DNA from 2 places in the Nitratireductor sp. WH36-1 genome. Region 1 is predicted to be linked to the other one. Evidence: predicted binding sites of a transcription regulator. Region 1 holds the regulator's gene; the other holds the start of a gene.
What was found. The regulator LexA, encoded in region 1, represses DNA repair genes until DNA is damaged. The targets are predictions, from matches to a motif close to TGTTCNNNNTGTGTTCNG.

Region 1 (3,381 bases):
GCGTGAAGAATGAGGGCTTTTCCCTCGCATCCAAGCTGGGCTAGAGAGGCCGCAAGGAGAACCCGATGCCTGGTTACGATACCGTTTTCAACGCCTTCGTCACATTGCTGGTAACCGTCGACCCGCCAGGGCTTGCGCCGCTCTTTCTGGCGCTGACAGCGGGCATGAACCGCTCGGAGCGCAATCAGGTGGCCGTGCGCGCAGCCATCATCGGATTCGCCGTTCTGGCCCTGTTCGGCGTCGCTGGCAGCGCCATTCTGGCCGTGTTCGGCATCACGCTTCCCGCCTTCCGCGTGGCAGGCGGCCTGCTTCTTTTCTTCATCGCCTTCGAGATGATCTTCGAACGCCGCCAGGAGCGCCACGAAAAGAGCGCCGAGCGCGCGATCACGCGCGACATGATCCGCAACATCGCCGCCTTCCCGCTGGCCATTCCTCTGATCGCGGGTCCCGGCGCCATCTCGGCCACCGTGCTTCTTTCGGGCGAGTTCAATTCAATTCTTGGCACCATTGCGCTGCTTGGCATCCTGCTTGGAACGATCCTCCTCACCTATGCCGTTTTCACGCTGGCGGAGCGCGTGGACCGCTTTCTGGGCGAAACGGGACGCTCCATCCTGACGCGCCTCCTGGGCGTCATTCTGGCAGCCCTCGCGGTCCAGTTCGTGGCAGACGGAGCCAAGGCGCTTTTCGCTGCGCCATAGGCGCTGCAACCGGACGGTTGCGGAACACAACTGGAACATATAGAGTATGTTCTGGTTTTGTTTTTAACTGATTCTCGGTGGCGCCCATGCTGACCCGCAAGCAGCACGAACTTCTTCTGTTCATCCATGAACGACTGAAGGAGACCGGAATCCCGCCCTCCTTCGATGAAATGAAGGAGGCGCTCGACCTCGCCTCCAAGTCCGGCATTCACCGGCTGATCACGGCTCTGGAGGAGCGCGGCTTCATTCGCCGGCTCCCGAACAGGGCGCGTGCGCTGGAGGTTCTGCGGCTTCCCGATTCCATCGCGCCCGGCCTCAATTCCGGCGCGCGCGGCTTTTCGCCAAGCGTCATCGAGGGCAGCCTCGGCAAGACGCCCGCGCCAGCGGCCTCCAAGCCTGCCGCCAGCAATGATGACGCGCTTTCCGGCGTCGTTTCCGTACCTGTCATGGGCCGCATCGCTGCCGGTGTCCCCATCGACGCCATTCAGCACCAGACCCATTCCATCGCGGTTCCGCCGGACATGCTGACCGGTGGCGATCACTACGCGCTTGAGGTCAAGGGCGACTCGATGATCGATGCGGGCATTTTCGATGGCGACACGGTGATCATCCGCGAGACGCAGACCGCCAATCCCGGCGAGATCGTCGTGGCGCTGGTGGATCAGGAGGAAGCAACGCTGAAGCGCTTCCGCCGCAAGGGCGCATCTATTGCCCTTGAAGCGGCCAATCCGGCTTACGAAACCCGTATCTTCGGCCCCGACCGCGTCAAGGTGCAGGGTCGCCTCGTCGGCCTGATGCGCCGCTACTGAGTTTAAGACTATCCGGGGCGGCTTCAGGCATGCCCCGGTTCCGATGCCATCCGGCATCCAGAATGCGCGCTCTTTTCAAGCTCCGCATCGGTTCAGCCAACATCGTCCGGGAAGAGCGCCTGGAAGACATGCGGAAGCATCTCGGGGAGGTCTTCCGCAATCAGGCCCCGGCCAAACATCCCGCCAGCCTCTGCATGCAGCCACACGCCGGCCGATGCCGCCTCGAAGACCGGCATGCCCTGCGCCAGAAGGCTGACCACAATCCCGCACAGAACATCGCCAGAGCCCGCCGTCGCCAGGAAACGCGATCCGTTGGTGTTAATCGCGGCGCGCCCGTCCGGGCAGGCGACGACCGTGTCCGCCCCCTTCAGGATGATCACCGCTCCTGAGCGCTCTGCCGCTGCGCGCGCACGCTCCACCTTGGACATGGAAGCGTCAGCCGCGAGATCGCCGAAGAGGCGCGCGAATTCACCGTCATGCGGCGTCAGCACGGTCGCTAAGGCGGAGCTTCTCACGGCCTCGAAGAGCGTATCGGGCGCATCGGCAAAGGCGGTGATGGCGTCGGCATCCAGCACCAGCCCTTTCAGCCCTTCATCGCGCTCCAGAAAGCCCAGCGCGAAGCTGCGCGTGCGCTCGCCTGTGCCGGCTGCCGGACCGAGAACGGCGGCTGTCGGTTTTCGCTCATCGAGGAAGGCGATGAGTTCATCCACCGCCTCCGCCTTGCGCAGCATGATCGAGGTCAGGTGCATCGCGTTCACCGACAGGGCGTTTGCAGGCGAAAGCACCGTCACGGCCCCTGCCCCGGCGCGCGCCGCGCCACGCGCGGCAAGCCGCGCTGCACCAGTGGATGCGCCACCGCCCGAAACGACGGCCACATGACCACGCACATATTTATGCGCATCGATCTCCACCGCCGGCACGCCGTCGCGCCAGAGCGCCGGACCATTCTCCCAGAGGGCGATATCCATTGATGCAAGCGCCATCTCGGCAATGCCGATATCGGCCACGACCAGCTCGCCGCACAGGCGTCGACCGGGCATGAGCAGATGCCCCGGCTTTTTGCGGAAAAACGTGACGGTCAGGTCCGCATCGAAGCAGCTGCCGAGGGGCTTGCCCGTGAGACCCGAAAGACCGGACGGAAGATCCACGGCAACCACCGGGACGCCCGCAGCCGCAACCCGCTCGATGAGCTCGGCTTCAATGCCTTCGATTGGCTTTGAAAGCCCCGCGCCATAAAGCGCATCAACCACCACCCAGCCGGTCTCGGGGCGAAAATCGGCCAGCGCCTCGGGCGTTACAAAACAGTCTTCACGCGCCCTGGCGGCATCGCTGTCTTCCCGCGGCGCAGCATCGGCGAACAGGCGGACATTCACGCCGCGCTCGGCCAGAAGCCGCGCAATGACATAGCCGTCACCGCCATTGTTGCCCGGTCCACAGAGAACCGCGACGCCGGCAGCGCCGGAAAACCGCTCGAGGATAAGATCAGCCACCGCCGCGCCGGCATTGCGCATCAGCCCGTACCCGTCATGAGGGCCGGCTGCGATGGCCGCGCGATCCACATTGCCCATTTCTTCAGGTGTCAGAACAACCATACGCATAACAAGCTGCCGCTTTCTTCGGCTCATTGCATATTTTTTAAGCAAGTCTCAAACTGCGAACCGCACCGCATGGTTCCCATCTTGCTATCCGGGGGCGCTCGCCTAGCATGCCAAAGCCGGAGAAAACCGCGTCGCGCCAATTCTCAAACGCAGAATGCAGCGTTTGGCACGCAACATGCAAGGCTCTGTCACGAGTTGGCATGTTTCGTGCTTCAACCGAACCGGAGCAATAAGGGATGCGGACCATCCGTCCCTGAACCCATTTGGAGGCCACCG
Region 2 (3,381 bases), 1.0 Mb from region 1:
TTCTGGAAGTGGAAGACGGCGCGGAAGACGATTTCTTCGTATCAGGCCATTACGCCGCTCATGTGCCCATCGGGTCCGGCAATCTCGTCACCCGCGCCCGCGATCTCCTGCGCGAGACCTTCGGCGGCGATGCGCGCGCGCCGGTGCGGCTCCATCTGGAAAAGAACCTGCCCGTTGCATCGGGCGTTGGCGGCGGCTCCGCCGATGCGGCTGCGGCCCTGCGCCTGCTCGCCCGCCACTGGGACCTCGCCATAAACGAGACCGATCTCATCCGCCTTGGCCTCCGGCTTGGGGCCGACGTGCCCATGTGCCTTGCCTCCAAACCCCTCATCGCGCGCGGCATCGGTGAGGCTCTGGAAACGCTCCCCGCCTTCCCCGCCCTGCCGCTCGTTCTGGTGAACCCCAACATTCCGCTCTCAACGCCTGAAGTCTTTTCAGCGCTTGAGCGGCGCGACAACGCTCCGCTTCCCGCCCTTGAGGACCTGCCCGACGCCGCAACGGCCGTCCGCTGGCTGGATGGCGCGCGCAACGATCTGGAAATGCCAGCGCGCCGCCTCGTGCCCCAGATCGAAGTTGGTCTTGGGGCTCTCAGGCGGGCCGGCGCGCTGACCGCGCGCATGTCGGGTTCGGGCGCCACCTGTTTCGGAATTTTCTCATCAGCGGATGCGGCAGCGCGCGCCCGGCGCGCCCTTGCCTGCGAACATCCCGAATGGTTCGTCCTTGAAACCGAAACCCTTGCAGCGGAGCAGCCAGATGCCGACCACGCCCACCCGTGAATTCATCCCCGTGCGCTTCGCCGTGCTCACCGTCTCGGACACGCGCGGGCTCGAAGATGACCGCTCCGGCCAGACGCTTGCCGAACGCATCGAGGCGGCGGGCCACACGCTCACCGACCGCAGGATCGTTGCCGACGATGTCGAGGCCATCCGCATGGCCGTCAAACTCTGGTGCGCCGATGCCGGCATTGATGCCGTCATCACCACCGGCGGCACCGGCTTCACCGGTCGCGATGTGACGCCCGAAGCGCTCGAACCGCTGTTCGACAAGCGCATGGATGGCTTTTCGCATGTCTTCCACCGCATCTCCTTTGAGAAGATCGGCACCTCCACCATCCAGTCGCGCGCAACCGCCGGCCTCATCGACCAGACCTTCGTCTTCGCCCTGCCCGGCTCCACGGGCGCCTGCCGCGATGCCTGGGACGGCATCCTCAGGGACCAGTTCGACTACCGCCACATGCCCTGCAATTTCGTGGAAATCATGCCGCGACTTGCCGAACATCTGAAGCGCGGCGGCGGCAAGTCCGCCTGAGCGGCACCCCACCTCTCCAAAAACCTGTTTCAAGCCAGGCTGGCATCCACATGGATGCTGGCTCCTGACGCCTGTGGATAAACACGGCTGTTCCGTTCCCCGATTAAAGTTCTTGCTTTGTTCTCATTTGTTCGATAGGAATAGATTCATCGGCAGCGATGCTGATTCCGCTTTCCGCCAGTTCCCGCGTTCCAGAAAGCCGGCCACATCGCCCAGGCATGGAGTGACCCATGGAACAGATGACCAGAGCAGATACGGCCGCCTTCAATGGCGGTGGCGCCGCGGTGGCCAACACGGTGATCGACCGGTCCGGCATCCGCATCGATGCCGAACGCCGGCGCGGTCGTGCCGCAGGCATCAACCCGTCGGGACGTTACGAACCGGTGTCGCGGCATGTCTTCGATGATGGCTGGGGTTCCATCGAGGAACTGCCGCCCTTCAAGACCGAAGTGCAGGTGGAGAAGCCGCGCACCATCATCACGCGCAACAGCTCGCCGGACATTTCCTTCGACCGGTCCATCAATCCGTATCGCGGCTGCGAGCATGGCTGCGTCTACTGCTTCGCACGCCCCACCCACGCCTATATGGGGCTTTCGGCCGGGCTCGACTTCGAGGCAAAGCTGTTTGCCAAACCGGATGCCGCCCGCCTTCTGGAGCGTGAGATCGCAAAGCCCGGCTATGAGCCGCGCACCATCGCCATCGGCACCAACACCGACCCCTACCAGCCCATCGAGAAGAAATACCGCATCATGCGCGAGATTCTCGAAGTGCTGGAGGCGCACAAACATCCGGTCGGCATCGTCACCAAATCTGCGCTCGTCATGCGCGACATGGACATCCTCTCCCGCATGGCCGAGCAGGGGCTGGCCAAGGTCGCACTCTCCGTCACCACGCTCGACCGCAAGCTGGCGCGCACCATGGAGCCGCGCGCCGCCACCCCGTCGCGCCGGCTGGAAACGGTGCGCGCGCTGACGGAGGCAGGCATCCCCGCCTCCGTGATGATGGGCCCCGTCATTCCCGGCCTCACCGATTGCGAGATCGAGCGCATTCTGGAATCGGCAGCGACCGCCGGCGCGCGTGAGGCGGGTTACATCATCCTGCGCCTGCCGCTGGAGGTGAGCCCCATCTTCAAGGAATGGCTGCTGCGCCATGCGCCCGATCGTTATCGCCATGTCGTTTCGCTGATCCGCTCCATGCGTGGCGGAAAGGATTACGACGCCCAGTGGGGCAAGCGGATGAAAGGCGCCGGCCCCTATGCCTGGCAGATCGGTCGCCGGTTCGAGATCGCCGCCAAACGGCTTGGCCTCAATCAGGAGAAGCGCCGGCTGAGGAGCGATCTCTTCACCCCGCCCACACCGGGAGGCGAGCAGCTCATGCTTCTCTAGGTTCCCTTGCGTCCACTCCAGCGCCACCGGACCCGCCTCCCCACATGAACACCGGCGCGCTCGGGCGCGGCGCAGAAATCCCGTCAGGCTTTGCATCCCCGTGGGCCGACGGAAGCTTCCCGGCTTTTCCGCCCCTTGCGCCGGGAAGACCTTGCGGAGAATCGGAACCGATGCGAGCATCGCCGCACCATGGCTCGTACGCGTTCCGATTCTCCCACTCTCTTCGACCTCCCCGTTCGTCCCGATTTCCAGATGGAAGCGGCACTCATGCGCGAAGGCATGGCGCCTGTCGCCGGTCTGGATGAAGCAGGCCGCGGCCCGCTTGCCGGTCCCGTGGTGGCCGCCGCCGTCATTCTGGATGGCAACCGCCTGCCCGAAGGGCTGGACGATTCCAAGCGTCTCTCCGCCGAGGCGCGCGACCGTCTCTATGAGAACATTCTGGACATGGCAGTCAGCGTGTCCGTCGCCTCTCTTTGCGCGACCAGCATCGACGAAACCAACATTCTGCGTGCGAGCCTTGAGGCCATGCGTCGCGCAACCGCAGGTCTCTGCGTCACACCGCTCTTTGCCCTTGCAGACGGGCGCGATGTGCCGCCCGGCCTCTGCTGCCCGGCGCGCGCCGTCGTCAAGGGCGATCAGCGCAGCCAGTCCATCGCCGCAGCCTCCATCATCGCCAAGGTCACCCGCG

Region 2: a site for LexA is predicted at 1,416-1,433, ahead of AC4PTT_RS15395 (PA0069 family radical SAM protein). Genes of this name have one in related genera too.

Annotation. Positions count from the first base shown of each region.
Region 1 covers NZ_CM178970.1:2,170,702-2,174,082, reverse strand. Annotated here, with positions in the region: gene AC4PTT_RS10215 (MarC family protein) at 66-698, shown strand; gene lexA (transcriptional repressor LexA) at 785-1,507, shown strand; gene AC4PTT_RS10205 (NAD(P)H-hydrate dehydratase) at 1,600-3,105, opposite strand.
Region 2 covers NZ_CM178970.1:3,172,328-3,175,708, forward strand. Annotated here, with positions in the region: gene AC4PTT_RS15385 (4-(cytidine 5'-diphospho)-2-C-methyl-D-erythritol kinase) at 1-776, shown strand, start outside; gene moaB (molybdenum cofactor biosynthesis protein B) at 754-1,308, shown strand; gene AC4PTT_RS15395 (PA0069 family radical SAM protein) at 1,539-2,693, shown strand; gene rnhB (ribonuclease HII) at 2,883-3,381, shown strand, end outside.